3 regions of the Mesorhizobium sp. 01N446 genome follow, and region 2 is predicted to be linked to each of the others. Evidence: predicted binding sites of a transcription regulator. Region 2 holds the regulator's gene; each other region holds the start of a gene.
The links. The regulator LexA, encoded in region 2, represses DNA repair genes until DNA is damaged. The targets are predictions, from matches to a motif close to TGTTCNNNNTGTGTTCNG.

Region 1 (9,616 bases), on a different contig from region 2:
CTGTCGCGCTGCCCGGCCGCCAGGGCCGTTCTGGTCGAACGCGCGCCCGAAATGGCCGCCTTCGCATCGGCCACCCTTGCTCACCCCGGCAATGCGCATCTCAGCGATCGTGCCTCCGTGCTCGTCGCCGACGTCACGGCCTCAGGCCAGGCCCGGGTGGCGACAGGTCTGGCCGACAACGACTTCGACTATGTCATCATGAATCCGCCCTTCAACGCAGCCAGGGACCGCGCCACGCCGGACAGGCTGCGAAAGGAAGCCCATGTCATGGAGGACGGGCTGTTTGAAAGCTGGATCCGCAGCGCGGCGGCGGTGGTCAGGCCGCGTGGCGGGCTTGCCGTCATCGCGCGGCCCGAACAGCTCGGCGCTATTCTCGATGCGATGTCAGGCCGTTTCGGTGATGCCGAGATGCTGGCCGTGCACCCTCGCCCCGACGCGGCGGCGATCCGCATTGTCGTGCGGGCAGCGCTCGGTGCGCGCGGAAAACTTGCCATCCGCCCGCCTTTGATGCTTCACGCGCAATCGGGCAACGGCCCCGACGAGCGCAGCGAAATGATTGCCAACGGTCTCGCCTCGCTGTTTGGAGATTGAGCTATTCCTGGCCGCCGCATTGCCGTTGGCCGGGAAATCCCTACATGCCTGCAACGCAATCGACCGGAGACCGCGCCCTCGTGAAACGCCTTTTCAACCGCCTGCTGCCGAAATCCTGGCGCTCCACCGTCGTCACCATTCCGGTCATCCGGCTGCACGGCACGATCATGTCGGGCGGCCAGTTCCGGCAGAACCTGTCGCTGGCCTCCACCGCAGGCCTCATCGAGAAGGCATTTTCCTTCGACGCGCCGGCGGTTGCCATTTCGATCAATTCGCCCGGCGGGTCGCCAGTACAGTCGCGGCTGATCTTCAAGCGCATCCGCGACCTGGCGGTTGAAAAGAACAAAAAGGTGCTGGTCTTTGTCGAGGATGTCGCCGCCTCGGGCGGCTACATGATCGCGGTTGCCGGCGACGAGATTTTTGCCGATCCGTCCTCCATCGTCGGTTCGATCGGCGTGGTCTCGGCTTCGTTCGGTTTCCCGGAACTGATGAAGAAGATCGGGGTCGAGCGCCGTGTCCACACCGCCGGCCAGAACAAGGCTGTGCTCGATCCGTTCAAGCCCGAGAAGAAGGAAGATGTCGAGCGGCTGAAGGCTTTGCAACTCGAGGTGCACGACACCTTCATCGATCTCGTCAAGGAGCGGCGCGGCAGCAAGCTTAAGGACGATCCGGATCTGTTCACGGGCCTGTTCTGGACGGGCAAAAAGGGGCTGGAGCTCGGCCTCGTCGATGCGCTCGGCGACATGCGCACGGTGCTGAAGACCCGGTTCGGGGCGAAGACCCAGCTGAGATTGGTCACGGCGCCACGCGGTTTCCTCAGCCGCTTTGGCCTGTTCGGCTCCAGCAAGGGCTTTTCAGCGCCCGATATCGCCGCCGCTGCCGCCAGCGGCGTCATGGATGCGGCGGAAGAGCGCGCGCTGTGGGCTCGCTTCGGGCTTTGAAAACCGCGCAAAACCGTTTAGCATGAGGGTTTGAAGTCCTATGCATGCCGTTTTCCCAAAACCGGACACAGTTTTGGGCGACACGCATTGACCGACCCGACCGGCCGCCTTCGCCGGCCCAGCGTGGTAGGAGTTGTGACATGCCGCAGATCATTTTCTTCACCGTCGTTGGCGTCGCCGCCTATTTCGGCTATCGCACCTTCGTGCGCGAGGCCGAGCGCGTGACCGCCAAGGTGCGGCGCACCGAAAAGCAGGCGGCCAATGGCGCGATGGGCACGCTGGTCAAGGATCCGAAGACCGGCGAATATCGGCTGGCCAAGGACTGAGCATCATCCCCCTTACGACTGACGCCGTGGACACCGAGATCGGTTCGCGCACCTGGCACGCGCATGCCAAGATCAATCTGGCGCTGCATGTCACCGGCAGGCGCCCTGACGGCTATCACCTCATCGAAAGCCTGGCGGTGTTCACGCGCTTTGGCGACCGGGTCGAGATCGCGCCCGCCGACGGTGACGACTTCACCGTGTCCGGCCGCTACGCGGCGGCGGTTCCCCTCGACGCCGGCAATCTTGTGCTCAAGGCGCGCGATGCTTTGCGGCGGGAGGCCGGCCCTTCGCGGACCCCGCCTGTCTCGATAAAGTTGGAAAAGAACCTGCCGGTCGCCTCCGGCGTCGGCGGCGGGTCGAGCGACGCGGCGGCCGTGCTGCGCGGACTGGCGCGGACATGGGCCTTGGACATGGATGACGCCGAGCTGGCGCGGATCGGTCTCTCGCTTGGCGCCGACGTGCCGATGTGCCTGGCGGCAAAGCCTCTGGTGGCGCGCGGCATTGGTGACGAGCTGTCGATGGTGCCGGACTTTTCGGCGCTGGGACTGGTGCTGGTCAATCCTGGCACGCCGGTCTTGACGGCGGATGTCTTCGCGGCCCTGTCCAGCCGCGACAACGAGCCCCTGCCGCCGCTGCCGCGCAGCATCGATTTTCACAGCCTGCGCAACTGGCTGGAGGTCACCCGCAACGATCTCGAACCGGCCGCACTCGCGCTGCAGCCCGCCATAGGCCGGGCGCTTTCGTGGCTCGATAAGGCCGGGTCGGGGTTTTCACGCATGTCGGGATCGGGCGCGACCTGTTTCGGCCTGTTCGAGACCGGCAATGTCGCCAAGCGCGCGGCGGCCGAGATCCGCGGCCGCCAGCCCGACTGGTTCGTCGCGGCGACGCGCAGCATGTCCTCGGAGGCTGAGTGAGATGGCTGGGATCAACGAGAGCCGTTCGTTCGTTCCGGTGCGCATCGCGGTGCTGACGGTTTCCGACACGCGCGGCCTTGCCGACGACAAATCCGGCCAGACGCTGGCCGACCGCATCACCGAGGCCGGCCACATCCTGGCCGCCCGCGATATCGTCACCGATGACCGTGACAAGATCCGCGACACGGTTCTGGCGTGGTCGCGGGACAAGAACATCGATGTCGTCATCACCACCGGCGGCACCGGCTTCACCGGGCGCGACGTGACGCCGGAGGCGCTGGAGCCGATCTTCGAAAAGCGCATGGACGGCTTTTCCGAAGTGTTCCACCGCATTTCCTATGACAAGATCGGCACATCGACGATCCAGAGCCGGGCGACCGGCGGTGTCGTCAACGCCACCTTCGTCTTCGTGCTGCCGGGCTCGCCCGGCGCCTGCAAGGACGCATGGGACGGCATCCTCAAGGCGCAGCTCGACTACCGGCACATGCCCTGCAACTTCGTCGAGATCATGCCGCGCCTGGACGAACATCTGCGGCGCGGGAAGTCGGCTCCGTAAAAGCCGAGGGCAAGCCCCGGTTTCACGCCGTGTTTGGCAGGTGGAACGGCGTCTGCGCCTTCGAAACGCCATTCCAAACCGGATGCCGGAGAAAGTACCTTCTCGTGGGAGGGCCATGGCCGACCACGACGGGGACGATGCGATGAACGAGCATGCCGGCGGATGCCATTGCGGCAACATACGCCTTCGATTTTCAACCAAGCTCGATCCTTCGCAGATCGAAGTCCGCGCCTGCCAATGTTCGTTCTGCATCAAGCATGGCTCGCGCGCCGTCGCCGATCCCGACGGCAGGCTGACCGTCTCGGTCGGGGACGAAGCCCGATTGCACAGATACCGGTTCGGCCTGCGTACAGCCGAGTATTTGATCTGCCGGGGCTGCGGTGTCTACGTCGCGGCGGTCACCACCGATGACGGGGATCCAAGGGCGATCATCATCGTCAATGCCCTGGACGACCGGTTGCAGTTCAGCCGCGAACCCGTCGCCGTGGACTATGATGCCGAGTGCAGGGAAAGCCGCATTGCCCGGCGACAGGCGCGCTGGATGCCGGTGGAGATCCGGCCCGCCTTTACCGGATGACCGGCTCGCCATGAAAACGTCGGCGCGAGGGGCGTGAGACGCCGAAGCCGACTTCCATCATGAGGCGCGGGGTGCGCGCCGGCACGGTGCCCATGTGGAAGCCGAACGGGTCCTCGACGAAGCCGAGGCCGGCTTCGCCGGTCAGCGTCACCGGGCTTTGCTCGCCATAGACGTCCAGCACCTCCTGGGCGGGATGGCCGACCAACAGGGTGAGCTGATGCTTGATGGCGCGGCGCTTGTGGCTGCCCCTGACATAGACATGCGGACCGGTGTCGGCGTCGACAGGCTTGAGGTAGAAGAAGAATTTCAACATGCGCCAGTCGTCGAGGTCGAAATGATACTTGCCGAGCGAGGCAAGGTTCTTGTCAGCGTCCGAGGCGTCGCCGGTCGGAAAGCTCCACCAGACGCGTGTCGTGATCAGTTTGGCCTGGCCGCCGAGATAGTGCGCGGCAATGTCGAGAAGCAGCGGATCGCGCTGTATGGCGAGTGCGGCCGGGCAGTCGAGGATGCGTTCGAAATAGTGTCCGCTGAGCAGCGAGCGGCCCAGGCGTTTCTCGGCCTGCGCATGCTCGCCCGGCATGAATTCGAGACGCCGGTCGAAATTGCCGAAGCAAGGTGTGCGCCACGTAAAATTCGCGATCTCTTCATGGATGTCCGATGGCAGGACCAGGCCTGAGAACAGGCCGTCGGAACGCAGTGCATCGACAACCGACGCCCGCTCGACACCGGAAAACATCGTGTCGCCGACATTGTCGGCGGGGCGGGCGCGTTTTGCGCCCAGCCAATGCATCCGGCGCCCAGCCATAGTGCGCGCCAGCATGAACATAGGTAACCAGGCGGGGTTTTCGCGCAAGTCCTTGAGGTAGGTCGGAATGCGCACGGCGATGCGCCGCAGCAGGCTGCCATTGCGCGCAATGGCCTCGAGACTGGCGGCACCGGATTTATCTGACGTTGAAAGGGTCATCGGGTCCTCGTCCATGAGGGTGACACCGATGCCGCATCGGTGCCCACCACTCGCATGACCCAACCCAATTCACCCGCTTCGAACGAAAGCTAATCTCACGTCAGATCTTGTGCAATGCACAATAAGCAGAGCGGATGCAAAAATCACTTCGGCGCGCGGTGCTGCTGCTTCGGCGGCGCCACCCAGATCTCGGCCTCGAGCTTCTTTGTCGCCAGGCCGCGCGCCAGCGCCTCGGCGCTGCCGGCGCTCTTTGACAGCGATGCGGCCTGGCGCTTGCTGATCACCAGCCCGTCGGCGAGCGCACGATTTCCCGAAAAGACCCGGGCCAGGAACGGCGTGCGGCTGCCGCGCGCGCGCGAAAACCGCGCCGCCATGGTTTGCCTAGCCGTGTGGGCGACGACCGCTTCGATCCAGCCTTCCACCAGCCGCGCGCCCGGCTCCAGCAGCAGCAGCCAGTCACCCTTGGCCTGCCTGATCCCGGCGGCAATGCCGCCGCTCGCCACATAGTGGCAGCCGGCATGCTCGGCGACATGATGCGTCTGGTCGGTGGAGCCGGCGTCGCACACGACGACCTCGCGCACCACGCCCTCCACCGCGCCACCAATCAGCGAGGCGAGCGTGCGGGCGAGAGCCTCCTCGTCATTGCGCGTTTCGATAAGAACACTGAGCATGTTTAGCCGAATAGCGGAAAGCCGCGCACAGCGCCAGTTTTTGCAGCGCAACATAAAAAGTTCTTGCTTTGTTCTCATTCGCCAAATAGGAATAATTTCATGAACAGAGCGATTCGACACAACATGGACAGTCCCTGGGAGCGGGCCAAGATGGAACCGATCGTGCGAGCCGACATTGCAGCTTTCGGAGCAGGACGAGCCGAAATGGCCAATGCGATGATCGAGCAGAGCGGCATGCGCATCCGTCCGGACCGCAACCGCGGCCGATCGGCGGGCATCAATCCGTCCGGCCGCTTCGAGCCGATCAGCCGGCATGTCTTCGACGATGGCTGGAGTTCGCTGGAGGAGCTGCCGCCGTTCAAGACCGAGGTGCAGGTGGAAAAGCCGCGCACCATCATCACCCGCAACGAATCGCCCGACATTTCCTTCGACCGCTCGATCAACCCGTACCGCGGCTGCGAACATGGCTGCGTCTATTGCTTCGCGCGGCCGACACACGCATTCATGGGCCTGTCGCCGGGGCTGGATTTCGAATCCAAGCTGTTTGCCAAGCCGGATGCGGCGCGGTTGCTCGACAAGGAACTGTCGAAGGACGGCTACCAGCCGCGCACCATCGCCATCGGCACCAACACCGATCCCTACCAGCCGATCGAAAAACAGTACCGCATCATGCGCGAGATCCTCGAAGTGCTGGAAGCGCGCGGCCATCCGGTCGGCATCGTCACCAAATCGGCTCTGGTGACGCGCGACATCGACATCCTGTCTCGCATGGCCGAACGCGGACTGGCCAAGGTGGCGCTGTCGGTGACGACGATGGACCGCATGCTGGCCAGGACGATGGAGCCCCGCGCGTCGACGCCGACCAAGCGGCTGGAGGCGATCCGGCAGCTATCGGATGCCGGCATTCCGGCTTCTGTCATGGTGGCGCCGATCATCCCCGGCCTCACCGACCAGAAGATGGAGCGGATCCTCGATTCGGCATACGCCGCCGGTGCGCGCGAGGCGGGCTACGTCGTGCTGCGCCTGCCGCTGGAGGTCAGTCCGATCTTCAAGGACTGGCTGCTGCGCCACTATCCCGACCGCTACCGCCACGTGATGTCGCTGATCCGGTCGATGCGCGACGGCAAGGACTACGATTCGGAATGGGGCAAGCGCATGAGGGGCGCCGGTCCCTACGCCTGGCAGATCGGCCGGCGCTTCGAGATCACCGCCAAACGGCTCGGCCTCAATGCCGAACGGCGCACGCTGCGCACCGACCAGTTCGTCGCTGCCGGAAAAGACCAGGAGCAGCTGATGCTGCTCTGAATTGCAATTCGCCGCGGCGGTTTGACCTGCCACGGCGCACAAAATCCCGTCCGGCCCGCCCCGGCCTGCAGACGGTGCCCTCCCGGTCCGGCGCCCCACCCGACCCGGAGGGACTTGCGGAGAATCGGAGCCGATGCGAACCTCGCCGCAACATGGCTCGCGCGCGTTCCGATTCTCCGCTTCTCTTCGAAATCGTCGAGAAACCCGATTTCTCCTTCGAGACGAAGGCGATGGCTGACGGCCTGTGGCCGGTGGCCGGGATGGACGAGGCCGGCCGCGGACCGCTGGCCGGACCTGTGGTCGCCGCGGCGGTCGTGCTCGACCCCGCCAACATCCCCGAAGGCCTAGATGATTCCAAACGGCTCAGCCATTTGCAGCGCGAAGCGTTGTTCCTGCGCATTCTCGGCTCGGCGCAGGCGGTTTCGATGGCCTCGATCAGCGCCGAAGGCATCGACGGCAGCAACATCCTGAAGGCCAGCCTCGAGGCAATGCGCCGCGCTCTGGTCGGGCTGTCGGTTCGGCCAAAGCTCGCGCTTGCCGACGGCCGCGACGTGCCGCCAGGGTTGCCGTGCGACGGCCGCGCGCTGATCAAGGGCGACCAGCGCTCGCAGTCCATCGCCGCCGCCTCGATCGTCGCCAAGGTGATGCGCGACCGCATGATGTGCGGCTGCGGCAGCCACCACGACCGCTACGGCTTCGAAGTCCATATGGGCTACGCTACCGCACGCCACCGCACGGCGATCGAGACGCATGGCCCGGTCGCAAGACTGCACCGCGTGTCGTTCGCGCCATTCAGGCTGGGCGGTGCGGAAGTGGCTGAGGAAGAGAGCTTCGACGGCCTGGATTGAGATTGGCAAGCAATGACAGCTGCTCTCCCCCTTGTGGGAACCCAGTGGGGGAGATGTCCGGCACGCCAGAGGGGGGGGGGGGGCGCTGTCCCGCCGGCGTATCGATCGATGCCTCGACTTTCTGAACATGCCCAGCCAGAGGCAACCAAGGCCGGCATTCCTTCACGCCCCCTCTGCCCTGCCGGGCGTTCGTCGCTCGGAAAGCCAAGCAGTTGGCTTTCCGTCCGCTGCGCGGTCCGCTCCTCAACCCCCAACGGGGGGGGAAGTTGGCAGCTTCAGCGCACCGCCAACAAAAAAGCCGCCAGGTTGCCCGGGCGGCTTTTTGATTTCCAAATGTTGCGGGCTCAGTTCAGCTTGGCCTTCACATCAGCGAGCGAAGCCTTGAACAGGTCGGCTCCAGCCTTGACGTCGACCTTGGCGGCGAGCAGCGCGCGGGCGGCTTCGACGGCGATGTCGACGGCGCTGGCGCGCACCTCGGCGACCGCATCACGCTCGGCCTGACCGATCTTCTGCTCGGCAAGCGCGGTGCGCCTGGCGACGTAGTCCTCGGTCTTCTTGTGCGCTTCGGTGGCGAGCATTTCGGCTTCGCGCTTGGCGGCCGCGACGATGTCGGCAGCCTCCTGCTCGGCTTCCTTGCGCTTCTTCTTGTACTGGCCAAGCAACTGCTGGGCCTCGTCACGCAGCTTGCGTGCCTCGTCGAGCTCGCTGCTGATCCTGGCGGCGCGGGCGTCGAGCGCCTTGGCGATCAGGCCGGGCACCTTGATGTAGATGGCGACGCCCAGGAAGATGATCAGGGCAATCGTGGCCCAGAGCGTTGCGAGAGATGTAGCGTCCATGATGCGCTCCTCACCGGGCCACGGATTTGACCGCGGCCGCGATCTCGGCCTTGCTGGCCTTGCCGCCGACCAGGGCCTCGACGATCGCCGAAGCGGTGTCCTCGGCAATGCTGCCGACTTCCTTCATGGCGTTGGCCTTGATGGAAGAAATGCGCGCCTCGGCCTCGCCAAGCTTCTCGTCGAGAGCGGATTCGATCTTCTTGCGTGCGGTCTCGGCTTCCGCCTTGGCCGCTTCGGCGGCCTGCTGGCCGATCGAGTTGGCGTTCTTCTTGGCTTCGGCCAGTTCCTGCTCGTAAGCAGCAACGGCGGCGTCGGCCTCGCCCTTCAACTTCGACGCCTGATCGAGATCCTGGCTGATGCGATCGTTGCGAACATCGATGATGCCGCCGACGCGCGGCACCACGACCCGCTTCAGGAAGAGGTAGAACAGCCCGAAAGTGATCGCCAGCCACAGAAGCTGCGACGGGAAGGTCGCAGGATCGAACGGCGGAAATGCGCCATGCGCCTCAGGCACGCCGGTGGCGGAGTGCGTGTCGCCTCCGGTCGCGGCATGGCTGGTATCGGCTGCTGGCGCGGACTCTTGCGCGAAGGCAGATGTCACGAACATGGACTATCCCCAGATATCAGGCCCGCCGCTCGCGCGGCCGGCCTGTCCAATCTTCCCAAAGCCTGGCTCAGCCGAACAGGGCCAGCAGCGCGATGAGAAGCGAGAAGATGCCCAGAGCTTCGGTCACGGCGAAGCCGAAGATCAGGCGGCCGAACTGGCCATCAGCAGCCGACGGGTTGCGCAGCGCGCCCGAGAGGTAGCTGCCGAAGATGTTGCCCAGGCCAATGCCCGCGCCACCCATGCCCAGGCAAGCGATGCCGGCGCCGATGTACTTTGCTGCTTCTGCGTCCATTTGTTCAACTCCTTTGGATCTGAAATTCCGTTGGTATTCCATCCGGCGCCAATGTTGGAAACCTTGGGCCGAAAACTCTTAGACCTAGTGCCCGGGATGCAGGGCGTCGTTGAGATACATGCAGGTCAACACCGCGAAGACGTAGGCCTGCAGGAAGGCGACCAGCAATTCAAGCGCCGTCAGCGCCA
Region 2 (9,616 bases):
GCACGCCGCAGACGCAGCCGCCCAGCGGGAAAGCGCCTTCGCTGGTGAGATCGGGGAAGTTCAGCATGCGGAACGGGATCATGATGCCGAGCACGACAAAGGCCAGGATCAGGCTCTGCGCCAGGGTGACCGGCATGATCGCGACGAAGCTGGTGAGAACCTCCTGAACAAAGCCCATGATGATCAGCTCGCCAGCAACATGCGGTCGGTCTTGACGGAAAAATGGCCGATCAGATCGATAACCGTGACCTTCGCCTTCTCCTCGCCGGCAACCTCCAGCAGGACCCGGCCCGCATCGAGCATGATGACCCGGCTGCCATAGTCGACCGCGTGCTGCATGTTGTGGGTCACCATCAGCGTGGTCAGCTTCAGTGCGTTGACGGCGCGCACCGTCGCCTGCATGACGATCTCGGCCGTGCGTGGATCGAGTGCCGCCGTATGCTCGTCGAGCAGCAGCAGATCGGGCGATCCGCCAACGGCCATGATCAGTGACAGCGACTGACGCTGCCCGCCCGACAGCAGGTCGACGCGGGTGTCGAGACGATTTTCAAGGCCGAGGCCCAATATCGACAGGCGTTCCTTGTAGGATGCGAGCCTCGCAGCGTTCAGCCCTTGCCGCAGCGTGCGTTTCTGGCTGCGCAGATCGGCCAGCAGCATGTTCTCTGCCACGGTCATGCTGGCGGCGGTGCCGCGCATCGGATCCTGGAAGACGCGCGCGAGTCTTGTGGCGCGCTTGTGCACCGGCATGGCCGTCACGTCGGCACCGTTGATCAGGATCTTGCCGGAATCCAGGACGAGAGCTCCGGAAATGGCATTGAGCATGCTGCTCTTGCCGGCGCCGTTGGAGCCGATGACGATGCCGAACTCGCCGGTGGCCAATGACAGGCTAAGGCCGTCCAGCGCGACCTTCTCGTCGGCCTGGCCCTTGTAGAACACTTTGCGCGCGGATCGGATCTCGAGCATCGTTCCTCCCTGGCGTGAAGGGCGACGGCGCCAACGCCGTCACCCCGTAGCCCGATGTCAGTCGACGATGCATCCGCAATCGGCCATCGAAGCGGGTATCTCGATGCCGAACGCGGCCATCGCCTTGCGGGAGATCGTTGCCATGTGATCCTCATAGGCCGGACGCGACGGCGCGATCGTCTTGGGATCCTTGCCCTTGAGGATCTCGGCGGCGATGTTACCGGCGTTGACGCCGACCTGCGTGTAGTTGACCGCGAAGCTTGCCGGTACGGTGCCGTTGCGGACCGCGCTGTCATCGGAGTTGACGACGGGGATGCCGGCCTGGCGGGCAGCCGCCGAGACCGCGGCAATCGCCGGCTGGATCAGGTTCGAAGCCGGGCCGTAGATCACGTCGACCTTGCCGGCGAGCGAAGCGATGCGCTGCTGGATGTCATTGACGTTGTCGACGCCGACTTCCACGACTTCGAAGCCGGCGGCGGGCGCCGCTGCCTTGATCTTTTCGATCAGGGCAACGTCATTGGCCTCGCCTGGATTGTAAGGCACGCCGAAGCGTTTGGCGTTCGGCAGCAGCTTCTTGGTGAAGGCCATCACCGCGGCGACATCCTGCAGATCGCTGGCGCCGGTCATGCCGTCGTCTCCTGCGTCCCATGACGGCACCAGCTTGGCCGCCACCGGATCGGTGACCGCGGCGAAAACGATTGGAATGCCGGAACCGGCGAGCGCCTTCTTGGCGATCTGCGAGACGGGCGTAGTGATGGTGTAGATCAGCTTGGGCTGCTCGGCCTGCAGCTTGGCGATCATTTGCGGCACCAGCGATGCATCGAAATTGGTGTGGCTTTCGGTGTAGACGACGTCCTTGCCCTCGGCAAAACCGTTGTCCGTCAATGCCTTCTTGAAGCCGGCTATGGCGGCGTTGAGCTGCGGATGCTCGCCGAAATTGGCGATGCCGATGCGTATCTGATCAGCCGCGGCGCTGCCGGCGCTGACCATCAATGCGCCTGCCAGGGCCAGTCCCGACAGCCAAGCGGACTTCGACTTCAACATCATTTCCTCCCAGATTTGATCAGCGCCGCTCACAGGCGGCAACTGCGGCGATCATGGTCAGTCCCCCGCCATGTGTCAAACATTATATATAATTCTTGCCATGCCTCCCCATGATATATAATTTTTGCAAGCCTGGTGATGGACGGACGGCGATGCAGGATCAGAACAGTTCCACGAAGACCGAGGCGGCCTATCAGTTGCTGCGGCGCGATATCCTGACCACCCGTCTCATGCCGGGGGCGCCGCTGAAGCTGAGCGCGCTGCGCGGCACATACGGCGTCGGCTGGACGCCGCTGCGGGAAGCCCTGTCCCGCCTAGAAGCCGAGCGCCTGGTCACCGCCATCAGCAATCGCGGCTTTACCGTCGCCCCCGTGTCGCGCGCCGAGCTCGAGGACTTGGCGCGCTCGCGGATGGTTGTCGAAATGCCGCTGTTCCTGGAATCGATCGCGAATGGCGGCAGGGAATGGGAGGACGCGGTCGTCACCGCCCACTACCGGCTCTCCCGTTGCAAGACCGCGGTCGACGACCCTTCCGATGCGGCCGTCGACAAGTGGGACGAGAGCCACGAGGCCTTCCACGCGGCGCTGCTCAGCGCGGCGACATCCAACTGGCTTTTGCGCTTCCGCTCGACGATCGCCGATCAGTTGCGGCGGCATCATCGGTTTCTCGGCCTGGCGCCGACATTGCGGGCGGCGGCCGGCCTCAAGGATGGCTATGGCGAGGCAATGGACGCCTTGCGCGAGGCGATCGCGATCGAGCATCACACCGCGATCATGGAAGCGGCGCTCGATCGCGACGTCGAGCGGGCAAAGGCGCTGATGACGGCGCATATCGGCTACACGCTTCATGTCTATGTCCACAGCGAAGACAACGGCGCCAACACCTACGCCGCACGCGCCGGCAGTCTGAAAGCGGTTTCCGGATGACGCTGCCGCGGCGTCCGACACTTGACGAGATCGTCGCGGCCCGTGACCGGCTGCGCGCCTGGCTGCCGCGCACGCCGCTGCTGCGCACTGATCTCGGCCGGCCCGATCAGCTTATATTTCTCAAGCTCGAGACATTGTCGCCCATCGGCGCCTTCAAGATCAGGCCGGCGCTCAATGCCTTGCTTTGCCGCGACGCCGATGAACTCAGGCACGGCGTGTCGACCATCAGTTCCGGCAACATGGCATATGGAATGGCCTGGGCGGCAAAGGCGCTTGGCGTTCCGATGGTCGCCTACATGTATGCCGATGCGCCCCGGACCAAGATCGACGGGGTCCGCCGCCTTGGTGGCGACGTGCGTTTCGTCTCGCACGAGACATGGTGGCGCTACATAGTCGGAACCGAACGGCCCGATGGCGCCGAGCTTCTCGTGAACCCGGTCACCGATCAGGCGGTGCTTGCCGGCAACGGAACCATTGGCCTGGAGATTGTCGAAGATCTGCCCGATGTCGATTGCGTGCTGACACCCTATGGCGGCGGGAGCATGACGTCAGGCGTCGCCAGTGCGGTCAAGGCGATGCGAGGCCAGGCCAAGGTTTTCGCGGTCGAGGACGAGAGCGCCGCTCCGGTCACGGCGGCATTGGCGGCCGGACGCATTGTCGAGATTGAGACGCGTCCCTCCTTCATCAAGAGCATAGGCGGCCCGTCGCTGGTACCCGGCCTGTGGCCATTGGCAAATCAGCTGATCGACGGCGCCATCGCCGTCAGCCCCGAGCAGGTCACGGAAGCGATGCGCCTGTTGTTCTCGAAGGCAAAGATCGTGGCCGAAGGTGCCGGTGCCGCCTCGCTCGCCGCCGCTCTGCGCAGCGAGCACGCAACGGGCAATGTTGTCTGCGTTATCTCCGGCGGCAATATCGATGCCGGCGCCTATGCGCAGGTATTGGCCGGCGCGGTGCCGGAAGCCTGAATGCGTTCTATTCCCGGATAGCCAGCGATGGTTGGCGTTTTGGTTTCGTTTCGTTCCGCTGGAAATGGATCGATACACCGTTCAAATTCGCCCCGCGGACGCCTCTCAAACGCCTGATGCCAAAGCGCACCCTGGGGTAGGCCACAGGCCATTAACCAAAATAATTTCAATGCATGTGCCGATGGCGCCGTGGTCGCTTGCCCCCTGCTGCCGGGGGCCAGATAATTTCTGAGGCCTTAACAAATTCATTAAACTTTAAACAGTTGCGGAACACAACTGGAACAGATAGTGTTTGTTCTGGGTTTGTTTTTCGATTCTGGTTCACACCCTTCGTTCAATGCCTTGGGGGCCGCCATGCTGACACGCAAGCAACATGAACTGCTGATGTTCATTCATGAACGGCTCAAGGAAAGTGGCATTCCGCCTTCCTTCGACGAGATGAAGGAAGCGCTCGATCTCGCCTCCAAGTCAGGCATCCATCGCCTGATCACGGCACTGGAGGAACGCGGCTTCATTCGCCGGCTGCCCAACCGGGCGCGGGCGCTGGAGGTGCTGCGGCTGCCGGATTCGATCGCGCCGGGTCTCAACGCGGCAAAGAAATTCTCGCCGAGCGTCATCCAGGGTAGTCTCGGTCAGGGCGGCCTCGGCCGCCAGATCAAGCCGGCGCCGTCGCGCTTGCCGGCGGCCGGCAATGACGACGACGCGGTATCCGCCGTTTCGATCCCGGTGATGGGCCGCATCGCCGCCGGTGTGCCGATCGATGCCATCCAGCACCAGACGCATTCGATCTCGGTGCCGCCGGACATGATCATGGGCGGCGAGCACTATGCGCTGGAAGTCAAGGGCGACTCGATGATCGAGGCCGGCATCTTCGATGGCGACACGGTCATTATCCGCAATGCCAACACGGCAAGCCCGGGCGAGATCGTCGTGGCGCTGGTCGACGAGGAGGAAGCAACCTTGAAGCGGTTCCGCCGCAAGGGCGCCTCGATCGCCCTTGAAGCCGCCAACCCAGCCTACGAGACGCGTATCTTCGGACCGGACAGGGTCAAGGTGCAAGGCAAGCTGGTCGGGCTGATCCGGCGTTACTGAGCAGGAGCGGACGGCTTTTCGGGTTTTTGATAGGGCGGCAGCCCCCTCGCCTCGCGTGAAAATTTTCGCTGCTCGTGCCAGGGCCGGTACGGGCCGTCCACCGCGAAGCTGACAATTGGCGGACCGGTCGCCGATTGGCGGTCGAAGAAGACGGCGGCACTGCCCTTGCGGGCCAGTTGCCGTTTGGTGACGACAAGAACCAGCGGATTGTGGCAGGCATTATAGCCCGTCGCGTCATTGACGACGATCAGATCGGCAAAACCGCAGGCCTTCCAGGTGTCCTTGCGGTCTTCGACATGCGCAATGATCGCGCCGGACGGATGCCGGGCAAGACAGACACCGTCCGTGCAATAGAATGGCGCTCCCGGCGGCAGGTTGACCGCATCGGCAATGTCGAATTGCCCGTCCGCCTTGCTGAACATTTCCGGCACGATGATGGTTTCGGATGTCAGCGCGCGTTTCCAGTTGTCGACGGTGAATTCGTTCGGACGAGCCCGGCTGACAGCGAGTTCGCCGCGGCCGATTGGCAGCGCAACCAGCCGCGCATCTTCCGAGATCAGCACATCCGGCGTGCGCGTATCCGACACCGTCAGCAGGCCGGCAAGCGCGAATGGCACGGCCGCGAGCCGCAGCCAGGTCGTCGCCATTGTCGCGATAACCAGTGCGATGGTCACCAGCAGCACGGAGTGCTGGGAAATCAGCCCGACAGCATCGATCGGCGAGCGTTCCGATATCCATGCCGATATGGCGATCATTGCCGTCAGGCCTTTGCCCATCAGGTAAAGGGATGGCGCATCCAATCCGAACGGCATCAGCAACGCACTGGCTACCGCCAGGAACATCACCGCCGTTACGATCGGCATAACGGCCAGATTGGCGAACAGGCTGAGCGGCGACACACGCTGGAAATGCCAGATGGCAAACAGCGCCGTGGCGCAGCCTGCGATGATGGAGGTCATCGCCAACCCGCCCGTCGCCATCAGGAATTTTCGTGTGAGAAAGCCCGGCAAGGACCGCTTTGGCGGTGGCGGTCTCGTCTTTCCCGCATGGTGATCCGCCCAGCCGGCATAGGCACCAACCAAAGCCGCGGTCGCGGCGAACGACATCTGGAAGCTCGGGCCGACCACTTCGTGGGGCGACACCACAATGACGGCGATCGCCGAGATCGCCAGATTGCGCATAGTCAGCGCCGCGCGATCGAACAGGACAGCAATGAGCATTACCGCCAGCATGATAAAGCTGCGCTCGGCGGCAACGACGACGCCGGAAATGACGAGATAGGCCGCGATCGAGAAAAGGGCCGCGGCGGCGGCGTATTTCTTCACCGGCCGACACGCGGAAAAATCCGGAAACAGCGCGAAGGCGCCGCGCAGCAGACCCATGATGGTGCCGGCAACCAGCGCCATATGCAGTCCGGAGATCGAGATGATGTGATAGATGCCGGTGCGCCGCATCGCCTCGTTGATTTCATCGGGAATGCCCGCGCGGACACCAACGATGAGCGCAGCCGCTATCTCGCCTTCGGCACCGCCGACCGTGGCCCTGATGTGGTCGGCAATGGCTTCGCGAGCATTTTCGATCCCTGAGAAAAGCCGGGCCGAGAGCGGCATCTCGTCGTCGGCGGAAACCAGCTTTGGATTGCCGAGAAAGAAGCCGCTGCCGCCAATGCCGGCGAAATAGCTGTCGAATGAGAAATCGTAGCTGTCCGGCCGCACCGGACCGGTCGGCGGCAGCAGTTTGGCGTAGCCCGTGACCATGGAGCCCGCGGTCACTTCCGCCGGAATATTGCGCGCCGAAAGCCGGACCCTTTCCGGCGCATAGCGCAGTGTCGGCCGGGCGGTCGATGTCACGTCGATGGTGAGCCGGATGCGGCCGGTCTCCATGCGGTCGATCGAGACCACGCGGCCGGTCACTTGCGTCGAGATTTCCGAACCCAGCATCTGCGTGCCCGCCCGCCAAGTCTCGACCTTGGCGGCAAGCAGGCCGAGCGCACACAGCAATGCCGCCATGAAGCCCAGATGGGTTTTCGGCCAGGAGCGCGAAACCAGCGCACAGATCGCCATCAGCACGACCACGGCGACAGGTCTTGCAAAATCAGGCTCCACTGCGAGCGAATAGTAGCCGATCGCACCAGCGGCGAGACAGACCGGCACCAGCAGGAAGGCGATGCCTCGATCCAGCTCCAGCTCCGCCGCCATCGCCACGCCATGGCGCAGGCGAGGCAAGGAAACCCGCCCGAGTTGCCGGCGCACACGCACAATCCGGCCCGAGGCAGGTGCCGGAAGTGGCGCCTGGATATCCGCCTGCGACGGCTGACTGCCCGGCGCGGGCACAAGGGGCGATGGCGGCAATGAGGCTGGCGGAGGGATCGCAAACAGGGACCGTTCGCTGACGCCAACGTTGGCGTCCTCGCCCTGTTTTGAGCCCCGGCCTCGTCCAGCCATCGGGTCTGCCCCTTGCACCCCTGACGCCCTATGCTACATGAACGCCGGGCGCGCGAAAGTCCGCGCAGCCGCACCCCGCTTCAGATGGTTTCCGAGAGTTTCATGTCCGACAAGGTCGTCACCCGTTTTGCCCCTTCGCCCACCGGCTATCTGCACATCGGCGGCGCGCGCACGGCGTTGTTCAATTGGCTCTATGCCAAACACACAGGCGGCACGATGCTGCTGCGCATCGAGGACACCGATCGCGAGCGTTCGACCGATGCCGCAACGGCCGCCATCCTGGACGGTCTCACCTGGCTCGGCCTTGGCTGGGACGGCGACGCGGTCTCGCAATTCGAGCGCGCGCCGCGCCACCGTGAGGTCGCCGAGGAACTCGTGCGTCTGGGCAAGGCCTATTACAGCTACGAGACGCCGGCAGAGCTTGAGGCAATGCGCGAGGCAGCACGCGCCAAGGGCCTGCCGCCGCGCTACAACGGCCAGTGGCGCGACCGTGCCCCCTCCGAGGCGCCTGCGGGCGTCAAGGGCGCCATCCGCATCAAGGCGCCGACCGAGGGCGAGACGATCGTCCACGACCGTGTCCAGGGCGAGGTGCGCTTCCCCAACAAGGATCTCGACGACTTCATCATCCTGCGGTCGGACGGCAACCCGACCTACATGCATGCCGTCGTCGTCGACGACCACGACATGGGTGTCACGCACATCATTCGCGGCGACGACCACCTGACCAACGCCGCCCGCCAGACCGTCATCTACAACGCCATGGGCTGGGACGTGCCGTCGATGTCGCACATCCCGCTGATCCATGGCGCCGACGGCGCCAAGCTGTCGAAGCGCCACGGCGCGCTCGGCGTCGAGGCCTATCGGGCCATGGGCTACCTGCCGCAGGCGCTGCTCAACTATCTGGCGCGCCTGGGCTGGAGCCATGGCGACGACGAGATCATGTCGATCAAGGACATGATCTCCTGGTTCGATATCGGCGACGTCAACAAGGGTGCGGCCCGCTTCGACTTCGCCAAGCTGGAAGCGATCAACGGCGCGCATATGCGACGCATGGCCGACGCGGAGCTTTTGGACATCTTCATCGCCACTCTGCCTTATCTCGAGGGTGGTCCGGCGATGGCCGCACGCCTTAACGACACGAACAAGGCGCAGTTGCTGGAGGCCCTTCCAGGCCTCAAGGAGCGCGCCAAGACGCTGGTCGAGCTTGTCGATGGCGCCGCTTTCCTGTTTGCTACGCGCCCGCTGCCGGTCGACGAGAAGGCGGCCCTTCTGCTCAATGACGATGCCCGCAAGATCCTGCGCGGCGCTCACGAAGCTTTGACCGCGCTTGCAAGTGACTGGACGGCTGCCGCTGCAGAGGCCGCGATCCGCGATTATGCGCTGGCCGGTGGCCACAAGCTTGGTGCCGTGGCCCAACCATTGCGGGCCGCGCTGACCGGCAAAAGCACCTCCCCCGGCGTGTTCGACGTGCTTGCCGTGCTTGGGCGCGAGGAAAGCCTGGCGCGCATAGCGGATCAAATCGATTAGGAGCAAACTGGCCCAAGAAGATTGGCATTGAAAGGCGCGTTTCGCAGTGCAACATTAGGCCTTGGCCCAATCTGGCACGCACCTCCTAAAATGCGGTGGCGAATACGCGCATTGCGGTGATTTCGACGTGTCGCTCTGCAGAATTTGCCTTTGCCGGCATGAGGAAACAACAAGGAGTTTGCAATGACCGAAGCTGCGAAAAAACTGGATGTGGGCGGCGCGAACCAAGAGGCAACCGCAACGCTTCAGTTCGCCGGCAAGACCCATGAATTCAAGGTGAGAAGCGGCTCCGTCGGACCCGACGTGATCGACATCGCCTCGCTCTACAGCACGACCGGCGCCTTCACCTACGATCCCGGTTTCACCTCGACCGCAAGCTGCGAATCCGAGATTACCTTCATCGACGGCGACGCCGGTATTCTTCTCCACCGCGGCTATCCGATCGACCAACTGGCCGAGCACGGCGACTTCCTCGAAGTCTGCTATCTCCTGCTCTACGGCGAACTGCCGACCAAGGCGCAAAAGGACGATTTCGACTACCGCGTGACGCGCCACACCATGGTGCACGAGCAGATGTCGCGCTTCTTCACCGGCTTCCGCCGCGACGCGCACCCGATGGCGGTGATGTGCGGCGTGGTCGGCGCGCTGTCGGCCT
Region 3 (9,616 bases), on a different contig from region 2:
CGCTGATCGCGCTGCCCGTCTGGTTGGTTTCGGATTTCGCGACCGCCAGCGCGGTCGCCTGTGGGCTGATGCTGGGCTATCTCTGGTACATCAGCGTCCACCACATGATCCATCACTGGCACCCCGCCCATCCCAGCTACCTCTACACGCTCAAGCGCCGCCACGCGGTGCACCACCATATCGACGACAACGCCAATTTCGGCGTGACGTCGCTGTTGTGGGACCGGATTTTCGGCACGGCGCGGCTTTGAGGGCAGTAGGGCAGTAGGGCAGTAGGGCAGTAGGGCAGTAGGGCAGTAGGGCAGTAGGGCGGTCGTTCAGCGCCTCTTGCCGCGACCGACGGGTGACTTGGCTCCGCGCGGGCCGCTCTGCACCGGCGTGTTGTTCTGGTTTTCTTCGGACAGTTTGCGCCAGCGGGCAAGGCGTTCCGGATCGAGCGTGCCGGCCTTCAAGGCGGCCTGCACCGCGCAGCCCGGTTCGTGGACATGCGTGCAGTCGCGGAATTTGCAGAGCGGCGCCAACTCGGTGATTTCGGCGAACAGCGTGTCGATGCCGTAGGCGACGTCGCTGACCTGCAGCGTGCGCATGCCCGGCGTGTCGATCACCCAGCCGCCACCGGCAATGGCATGCAGGGACCGCGCCGTCGTGGTGTGGCGGCCCTTGGCATCGTGTTCGCGGATGGCGCCAGTCTGCTGCGGCGATTGCTGCGCCGATCCGGCCAGCGTATTGACCAGCGTCGATTTGCCGACGCCGGAGGAACCGATCAGCGCCACCGTCTGCCCCGTGCCGCACCAGGCAGCGAGTGCGCTCGCGGCGCCCGCTATGCGCGGGTTCAGCGTCACCACCGCCAATCCGCGCTGCAGCGCGGCGGCCTGGCTTCGGTACACGTCGGCGTCCTCAGCCGTATCGGCCTTGGTCAACAGGATGACGGGTGTCGTTCCGGCCTCGTTGGCCAGCGCCAGATAGCGTTCGAGCCGGGCGATGTTGAAGTCGGCATTGCACGAGGTGACGATGAACAGCGTGTCGACATTGGCCGCGGCCAACTGAGGCCCCCTGCCGCCCTGGACGCGGCGTTCCAGAACCGTCTTGCGGGTCAGGCGACGCCGCACGAGGTGCCCATGCGGCTCGACCAGCACCCAGTCGCCGACGGCATAGTCGCCGGTGGTGGCTTGCGGCGGCAGCGTCAGATCCACTTGCCCTTTGAGGGACAGGCCGCTCAGCCGGTCTCGATGGACCATGGCAATGCGGGTCGGGATGAGGTCTGCGTCGCCCGGTTCAAGTTGATCGCCGAAAAACTCCGACCATCCAAGGTTGACGAGGGAGGGGGAGGAGGCCGTCAAGGCTTCGACCAAGGGCACGGCGTCGCTGACATCGGACAGTATCCTCGGGAAAGATAGGAGAGGCGCGGATCTCTCGGACAGAACGAGCCGCCCACGCCGCTGTATGGGCGGCACGGCGGGGTTTGGCAAGCGTGCCGGTTGTCGCGACGGCCCGGTGAAGATAGATTCGTGCCGGGGTCTGAGCAGGGGGCACCTCGGGAATGCTTCTGCCATTCTTGCATTGGCCTGCAACTCGTCGCCACGGCAGGCTGAAATACCTGGCTCTTTTCGCGCCGTTCATCCTCCTGTCCGGCTACATCGCCTATGGCTTTGTCGGCATCCAGATCGACTCGCCGCTCGCCGCCTTAAGGCACTTCGCCGCGTTCCCGAACTGTGCAGCCGCCCGCGCCGTCGAGCTTGCGCCCGCATATCGGGGGCAGCCGGGCTATTGGCCGACACATGATGCCGACAAGGACGGTATCGCCTGCGAACCCTGGCACGGGGGAAGCGGCAGCGGCGTCAAGGTGCATCGCTATTGGCGCACCGGCAGGTAGTTCTCACAGTTCCTTTTCCGCCAGTTCCCTGAATTCGTCGGGCACCGAGCGTGCCGCTTCCAGCGCCACCGTGCCGTAGCCGACGGCCTGCTTGCCGAAACGTTCGCGGATCTTGTCGATGGCGCGGTCGGCGCCGAAGCGGGCGAGGCCTTTTTGGCTGCCGGGGCGGCGCTTCTCGTCGGCGAGGCCAAGCGGCAGGTCGAGCTGCAACTCCGCGCTCTCCTCCAGGTGCGAGACCGAGATCGCCAGCAGCGAGATGGTCTTTTCCCGGGGATGGTCGGCGAGCACGCCGCGCACCAGGTCGCCGGCGATCTCGGCCAGCATGGTGGTCGCCGAGATCGGCTGATCCAGCGTGATCGAGCGCGTGACGGCGCTGAGATCGGCAAAGCGCACGCGCACCGTCACCGTGCGGCCGGGCCGCGCCTTGGCGCGCAGCCGGCTGGCGACGCGGTCCGCAAGATGCAGCAAGGTGGGCACGATCACCCGCGCCACGGCGGGCTTCCGGCCGAGGGCCGATTGCGCGCCGGCCGAGTGCGCCCGGCGCCTAGTATCCAGTTTCCGCGGGTCGCGGTTCCACGCGAGAGCGGCGAGCTTTTCGCCGGCGGCGGGGCCGAGCAGCCGCGTCAGGGCGCCGCTATGCGTCCTCGCCAGCTCGCCGATGGTCTGGATGCCGATTTCGGCCAGCCTCGCCTTGGTCGCCGGGCCGACGCCCCACATCAGAGAGACCGGCAGATCGTGCAGGAAGGCGAGCTCGGTGCCGGGATCGACCACCACCAGCCCGTCGGGCTTGGCGACCTGCGAGGCGATCTTGGCCAGATGCTTGGTGCGGGCCACGCCGATCGAGATCGGCAGGCCGAGTTCGGCCCGCACCCGGCGGCGGATCGCCGTGGCGATCTCCCGCGGCGAGCCGAACAGATGCGTGCAGCCGGCGACATCGGCAAAGGCCTCGTCGATGGAAATGCGTTCGACCACCGGCGTGAAATCGTCGAGCACCTTTATCGCCGCGTCACCCAGCCGCTGGTAGTGGCTGAAATTCCCGCCGACGAAGATCAGCTGCGGGCAAAGCTCGCGTGCCTTGCGCCCCGGCATGCCGCCGCGCACGCCGAAGGCGCGCGCTTCATAGGAAGCCGCCAGCACCACACCGCCGCCGACAGCGATCGGCTTGCCGCGCAGCGACGGGTCGAGCAGCTGCTCGACCGAGGCATAAAAGGCATCGAGATCGGCATGCAGGATGGTGGCTGTCGTTTCCATCCGGCTGCATATCCATGGTTGCTGATGGATTGGAACGAATAGAGAACAAAACGTGTATGGCTGTCAAGCGCCATGTCCGCGTCCGGCTGTGTCATCGGCGCTCTTCCCGCGAAAATTGCGCCGCCATTGTCGGAGCGCGGTCTTCGACGACGTCTTAAAGACAGGCAACGAGGCTGCCATCATACGCCTGAGTGCGGAAGGAGAACGACATGACCGACCACATCATCGCGCCTTACTCGGACTGGTTTGAAGCGCACAAGGCGCATCTCGAAAAAGAGAAGGCGTTGACGCGCCAGCGCCAGCAACTCGCGGCGGAGCGGCGGGCACTGCCGTGGCTGCGGATCGACAAGCCCTACGCGTTCGACACCATCCAGGGAAAGAAATCTCTGGCCGACCTCTTCAAGGGCCGCAGCCAGTTGATCGTCTATCACTTCATGTTTCCGCCCAATGCGGACTATCGCTGCACCGGCTGTTCATTCCTTTGCGACCACATCGACGCCGCCAACCAGCATCTCAGGCATCACGATGTCTCCCTGGTCGTCTGCGCCCGCGCGCCCCTGGCCGAGCTCATGGATTTCAAGGCGCGGATGAATTGGCAGTTCGATTGGGTTTCGTCATACGGGAGCGATTTCAATTTCGACTTCCAGGTGTCGTTCACCGAGGACCAGATCCGTTCGGGTAAGGTGCTGTTCAATTTCGAAGAGGTCGCGATGACGGGCAGGGATCGCGGCGGCGCGACGGTTTTCTACAGGGATGACGATGGCACGATCTACTGCACGTTCCAGGTGCGGGGCCGGGGCGGCGAGAACCTGATCGGTACCTACAGCTATCTCGACCTCACTCCCATGGGCCGCAATGAAAATGGGCCATCCCATACGCTGGGCGATTGGGTCCGCCTTCACGATCAGTATGACGATCGCTGACGATCCGCCGCGCAGTTGGGCACGCCCCGGCTCGGGGCACGATCATGTTTTCGCCAGATGCTCGGCCCGCAGCGCTGCCTTGATCCGTTCCAGCGCCGGTTCGCCGCCGGCCGCTAGTTCGTCGGCGATGCGGGCCAGCTTGTCGTCGGCCTTGCGGTGCTTGCTGCCCCAGGCGCCGAGCGTGGCCAGCACCGGCAGAAGGTCGATGCCGGCTTCCGTCAGCCGGTAGATCGCCTTCAGCCCGTGGCTCGGATCGTCGCTGCGGGTGAGGATGCCTTCATCCTGCAGCGTCTGCAGCCGCTCGGCCAGCGTGCGTGAGGAGATGCCTTCGTCCGACTGCAGGAACTCGCGAAAATGCTTTTTCCCGGCGAAGACCAGGTCGCGGATGATGAGCAGCGTCCAGCGGTCGCCAAGCTGTTCCAGCGACAGGCTGATCGGGCAGCCGGATCTTTCGCGCGTCGACATGTCTATGGTTCCATTTGTACATCACTTTATTCTTGACATCATTTTTCCCATACGTCAATGGTTCCAAAAGTAAAGCAATTTCGCTTGAGCCGGACAAACGAGGAGACGACCGTGAAAAAGCTGATCCTTCAGATGCAGATATCGGTCGACGGTTTTGTCGGCGCCAATGACGACCATCGCTGGCAACTCTGGGAATGGGGCGACGACATCGGCTGGGACGAGGAGCTGAAGCGCGATTTCAACGCCGTCCTCACCGGTATCGACACCATCCTGCTCAGCCGCAAGATGGCCGAGGAGGGCTATCTCAGCCATTGGGGCAATGCGGCGAAGAAGTTTCCACGTGATCCGTTCTATGCCTTCGCCCAGCGTATCGTGGACGCCCGGAAGGTGGTGCCGAGCGACAGGCTGAAAACCTCGCGGTGGGAGCGCACGACGGTGGTGAGCGGCGACCTGCCGCGCGAGGTCGAGGCGCTGAAGGCGAGCGAGGGCGGCGACATCGCCGTCTTCGGCGGCGCGGGCTTCGCCTCGTCGCTGATCGCGGCCGGGCTGGTCGACGAGTTCCAGCTGTTCATCAATCCGGCCGCGCTGGGCGCCGGCCTGCGCATCTTCGACCAGGGCGGCTTTGGAAAACTGCGTCTGCTCGGCTCGAAGGCCTATGCCTGCGGCATGGTGGTGAACCGCTACGCCCCGGCGCGGTGATCGCGGCACGGCGAAAGCGTCCTGCTGATAAAAGATGTTTGGGCGGAATCCTTTGCCTTCGTTTCTTCGTCTTCAAGGTGCGGTCGCCGGCAGGGCGGCTCGCATCAATCCCGAGACGGAGAAAGACGATGATCCTGGTGACAGGGGCCGCCGGCCTGAACGGCAAAGCGATCGTGCGCGAGTTCGCGCGGCAGAAGCATAAGGTGAGGGCGCTGGTGCGCGATCCCGGCCGGGCATCAGCGGCTGGGCTCGGCGGCCTTGCCGGCGTCGAACTGGTCGCCGGCGACATGCGCCGGGCGGACACACTTGGCGCGGCACTCGACGGCATCGAGCGCGTGCTGATGATTTCGACCGCAGCCGAAGACATGACGCAAACGCAGTGCCGTTTCATCGATGCCTGCAGGCAGGCCGGTGTCGCGCATGTGATAAAATTCTCCGGCGCCGAATCCAACATCGGCTATGACGCGACGAAGTTCCGCTTCACCCGCATGCATGAGGAGGTCGAGCGCTATCTGGAAGGGGCCGGCATGGCATGGACGCATCTGCGCCCCAGCCAGTTCATGCAGGTCTACCTGCGCGACGCGCCGACCATTGCCGCCGATGGCGCATTCTATCTCGCGCTCGGCGAGACCGAACTGTCGCCGGTCGATGTCGAGGATATCGCCAAGGTGGCCTTCCGGCTGCTGCGCGACGGCGGCCATGAAGGCGAGAGCCTCGATATGACCGGGCCGCAGGCGCTGACGATGAGCGCTATCGCGGCGCTGATATCGCAGGCGATCGGCAAGCCGGTCCGCTATGTCGATGTCAGCCCCGAAGAGCGGCGGCGCAACCTGCTGGCCAGCGGCATTCCGGCGATCTTCGCCGATGCGCTGGACGAACAGCTGGCCGAACGGTTGCGACGGCCGAAATCGCGGGTGCATCTCAAGACGCATGACATGTTCGGCGTGCGGCCGACGCCGTTCCTCGAATTCGCCCAACGCCACGCCGCGATGTTTCGGGGCGAGGGTTAGCCGGATCCGGGAAGAATCATGCGCGGGCGACGTATCCTTTTTGTCAGCCCATCCGTCTCTGCTTCTCGAAAGGTCGCGCGGTCCGCGATCGGTAACCAGGAGAGCATCATGGCGAGCATCGAGAGCGAAGCAAACAGGAACCACTACGCGACGATCGGCGCCAATGCCGGCAAAATGAGCCCGCAGGCATTCGTCGACTTCAACGATACAAGTTGGACGGCGCTGACCGGTGAACCCGGCGGCGTCGACTATATCGAGGTGGATGCCGGCGGCGTGCCGGCGCTATGGATCGTGCCGAAGGGCGCGGACGAGGAGCGCGTGCTGTTTTATGCGCATGGCGGCGGCTTCCTTGGCGGCTCGATCTACACCCACCGCAAGCTGGTCGGCCACCTGGCCAAGGCCGTCGGCTGCCGGGCCTTGCTTTATGGCTATCCGCTGGCGAGCCAGGGCAAGTTTCCGGCCCAGCTTGAGGCGGCGATGGCAGCCTGGGACTGGCTCGCCGACCAGGGCGTCGACACCAGGCGGATCGCGCTTGCCGCGGATTCCTGCGGCGCGATACTGACCTATGGCGTCCTGCAGCGGCTGCGCGCGCAGGAGCGGCCGCTGCCGGCCGCAACGCTGATCATCTCCGGCTGGTTCGACATGGCGCTGACCGCCGCAAGCTACGAAACCAACCGCGAAAAGGACCCTTTCTTCGCCAAGGGGGGCGTCGACTGGCTGGTGACCAACTTCATCGGCGACCGCGACCGGCTCGATCCGGAGGTCAGCCCGCTCTATGCCGATTTGCGGGGCTTTCCGCCCGTCTTTCTGCAGGCCGGGGCCGACGAGACGCTGGTCGACGAAAGCCGCATGTTCGCCGAGCGCGCGCGGCAGGCTGGCGTCGAGGCGCGTCTCGACGTCTTCGACGACATGCTGCACTCCTTCCAGATGATGGCCGGCAAGGCGCCGGAGGCCGACGACGCGATCGGCCGCCTCGCCGCCTGGGTGCGGCCGAGGCTTGGGCTGCCGGATGCCGGTGACGTCAGCGACAAAATTGCCGGCGGCAAGGCGGCGTAGGGATGGGCGGGCCGATCGGGTCGCACTTGGTGCTTGTGGATGCACGGCGCCTGCGCGATGCTGCGGAGAGGCCGAGCGACGTGCCGCGATGAACCAGCAGATCCGCAATTTCCGTGAGACGAGGCAAGGCATCGAGCCGCGCCTCGACCCCGAAGGCCTGTTCGACCTGCGCTACCGGGCGTTCCTGGAGACGGTCTCGCATCTGCGCGTCCGTCTCCACCGCTATTGCGCGCGCATGACCGGCTCGGCCCTCGACGGCGAAGACATCATGCAGGAGGCGCTGTTCGAGGCCTATCGCAAGATCGGGCAGCTCGACGACACACAGGCGCTGCGGCCGTGGCTGTTCCGCATCGCCCATAACAGGTGCATCGACTTCATCCGCAACCGTCGCACGCGGCTCAAGGCCGAAGCCGGATACGCCGGGGATGAGATCGTGCTGCCCGTCGAGCCCGCCGGCCCGGGCGCCGGCCACGCTATAGAGCGGCTGGTGGTGCACCTGCCGCCGAAGGAGCGCGCCTGCGTGCTGCTCAAGGATGTCTTCGACCATTCGCTCGACGAGATCGCCGAGCTGGTCGGCTCGACATCGGGCGGCGTCAAGTCGGCGCTCAATCGCGGCCGGGCCAAGCTCGCCGCCTTGCCGGCGCAACCGGTCGCGGCGCCCGCGCACGACCCGGAACTGGAAAGGCTGCTCAACCGCTATGTCGAACTCTTCAATGCCAGGGATTGGGACGGGGTGCGGGCACTGACCAGCGCCGACGCCCGGCTGCGGGTTTCGGACTGCTACAATGGCCTGCTCTCCGAGTCGCCCTATTTCGTCGAATATGAGCGCGGCGAGCCCTGGCGCATGCGGCCAGATGCGATCGAAGGCGAGGCGGTGCTGGTCGTCGACAGGCTGCGTGGCGAGGAATGGCGGCCGGCGTATTTCGTGCGGATCCACGCCGATGGCGGCGTCATCGACCGCATCGCCGACTATTATGCGTGCCCCTGGATCCTGGAGATGGTCGCTGCCGACGCGGAATGAATCGCGGCATTTCCTTCTACCGCAAGGGGAGAAGGAAGAAACGCTCACTTCGCATCATGAAAAATAATACCGACCGTGTGGCGCATGCCTGAGCGCAGGCGGCTGACGCCGTGGCGCAGGTTGACGCGGTAGTTGCCCCTGGTTCCCTGCACCGGCCGGTTGTGTACGGCGAAGGCCACCGCGTCGCCCTGGCGCAAAGGCACCACCTCGACCCGGCTCTGCATGCGCGGCCGCTGTTCGGTCAGCGCGAATTCGCCACCGGTGAAATCCTCGCCCGGCTCGGACAGCAGGATCGCCACCTGCAGGGGAAAGGCGAGGTCGCCATAGAGGTCCTGGTGCAGGCAGTTGAAGTCGCCGGGGACATATTGCAGCAGAAGGGGCGTCGGCCTGACCTGGCCGGCGGCGTGGCATTGGTCGAGAAATTCGGCATGCGTGGCGGGGTAGCGCAGGGCGATGCCCATGCGTTCGTTCCAGCGGGTGGCGACCTCGGCCAGCCTGGGATAGAGTGCGCTACGCAACCCGCCGAGCAGATCCGGCAAGGGATAGCGGAAGTAGCGGTACTCGCCCTTGCCGAAGCCGTGCCTGGCCATGTGGATGTGGCTGCGGAAATGCTTTTCCTCGGGGTAGAGGCCGGCGATCTGCCGGCACTCTTCGGGCGAGAGCAGCTTTTCCATCACCGCGCAGCCGAAGCCGTCGAGTTCGGCGGCCAGCGCCGGCCAGTCGTAAGCGGCGATGCGTGTCTCGGCGGCTTCCACCGCCGCCGTGGCAACCTTGGCGTAAGCGTTCATATCGCGGCCTCCTTGTCGAGCAGCGCGCGCTTGCGCTCGATGCCCCAGCGGTAGCCCGACGGCGTGCCGTCGGCTCTGACAACGCGGTGGCAGGGAATGCCGAGCGCGATGGCGTTGGCGGCACAGGCGGTCGCCACGGCGCGCGCGCCGGTGGGCCTGCCAAGGCGCCGGGCAAGCGCGGTGTAGGTGATGGTGGCGCCGCAGGGAATGGCGCGCAGCACTTCCCAAACGCGCTGCTGGAACGGCGTGCCGTGGCGCATGTCGAGCGGCAGGTCGAGGCCGGTACCGGGCGTTTCGATGAAGCGGGCTATCGCCGCGAGATCGCCGCGCAGGGTGACCTTGTCTTCGACCAGTATCTTGCCGGGGAAGCGGTCGGCGAGGTCCTGTTCCAGTGCGTCGGCGTCGGAGCCGATCAGGATGGCGCAGACGCCGACGGGGCTGCGCGCGGCCAGGATGGCGCCGATCGCGGACTGGCCGATGGCGTAAGTGAGGGTGTCGAGGGCGGCGGTGTTGCGGGCTGTCGCCGGCAT

Region 1: a site for LexA is predicted at 5,599-5,616, ahead of AC1DPX_RS15030 (PA0069 family radical SAM protein). Genes of this name have one in related genera too.
Region 3: a site for LexA is predicted at 3,155-3,172, ahead of dinB (DNA polymerase IV). Genes of this name have one in related genera too.

What each region holds. Positions count from the first base shown of each region.
Region 1 covers NZ_JBFTRA010000003.1:147,653-157,268, forward strand. The annotation lists gene AC1DPX_RS14990 (tRNA1(Val) (adenine(37)-N6)-methyltransferase) at 1-591, shown strand, start outside; gene AC1DPX_RS14995 (S49 family peptidase) at 672-1,532, shown strand; gene AC1DPX_RS15000 (membrane protein) at 1,673-1,858, shown strand; gene AC1DPX_RS15005 (4-(cytidine 5'-diphospho)-2-C-methyl-D-erythritol kinase) at 1,885-2,772, shown strand; gene moaB (molybdenum cofactor biosynthesis protein B) at 2,774-3,328, shown strand; gene AC1DPX_RS15015 (GFA family protein) at 3,444-3,905, shown strand; gene AC1DPX_RS15020 (hypothetical protein) at 3,895-4,869, opposite strand; gene AC1DPX_RS15025 (glycosyltransferase) at 5,013-5,540, opposite strand; gene AC1DPX_RS15030 (PA0069 family radical SAM protein) at 5,691-6,845, shown strand; gene AC1DPX_RS15035 (ribonuclease HII) at 6,998-7,693, shown strand; gene AC1DPX_RS15040 (F0F1 ATP synthase subunit B) at 8,038-8,529, opposite strand; gene AC1DPX_RS15045 (F0F1 ATP synthase subunit B) at 8,540-9,136, opposite strand; gene AC1DPX_RS15050 (F0F1 ATP synthase subunit C) at 9,204-9,428, opposite strand; gene AC1DPX_RS15055 (F0F1 ATP synthase subunit A) at 9,513-9,616, opposite strand, start outside.
Region 2 covers NZ_JBFTRA010000004.1:74,069-83,684, forward strand. The annotation lists gene AC1DPX_RS17260 (ABC transporter permease) at 1-178, opposite strand, end outside; gene AC1DPX_RS17265 (ABC transporter ATP-binding protein) at 184-963, opposite strand; gene AC1DPX_RS17270 (ABC transporter substrate-binding protein) at 1,021-2,007, opposite strand; gene AC1DPX_RS17275 (GntR family transcriptional regulator) at 2,160-2,933, shown strand; gene AC1DPX_RS17280 (pyridoxal-phosphate dependent enzyme) at 2,930-3,898, shown strand; gene lexA (transcriptional repressor LexA) at 4,253-4,990, shown strand; gene AC1DPX_RS17290 (ComEC/Rec2 family competence protein) at 4,984-7,434, opposite strand; gene gltX (glutamate--tRNA ligase) at 7,537-8,961, shown strand; gene gltA (citrate synthase) at 9,145-9,616, shown strand, end outside.
Region 3 covers NZ_JBFTRA010000002.1:801,424-811,039, reverse strand. The annotation lists gene AC1DPX_RS12275 (sterol desaturase family protein) at 1-251, shown strand, start outside; gene rsgA (ribosome small subunit-dependent GTPase A) at 318-1,358, opposite strand; gene AC1DPX_RS12265 (excalibur calcium-binding domain-containing protein) at 1,541-1,873, shown strand; gene dinB (DNA polymerase IV) at 1,877-3,124, opposite strand; gene AC1DPX_RS12255 (DUF899 domain-containing protein) at 3,334-4,047, shown strand; gene AC1DPX_RS12250 (winged helix-turn-helix transcriptional regulator) at 4,090-4,512, opposite strand; gene AC1DPX_RS12245 (dihydrofolate reductase family protein) at 4,624-5,211, shown strand; gene AC1DPX_RS12240 (SDR family oxidoreductase) at 5,340-6,221, shown strand; gene AC1DPX_RS12235 (alpha/beta hydrolase) at 6,330-7,277, shown strand; gene AC1DPX_RS12230 (sigma-70 family RNA polymerase sigma factor) at 7,366-8,298, shown strand; gene AC1DPX_RS12225 (2OG-Fe(II) oxygenase) at 8,343-9,086, opposite strand; gene AC1DPX_RS12220 (methylated-DNA--[protein]-cysteine S-methyltransferase) at 9,083-9,616, opposite strand, start outside.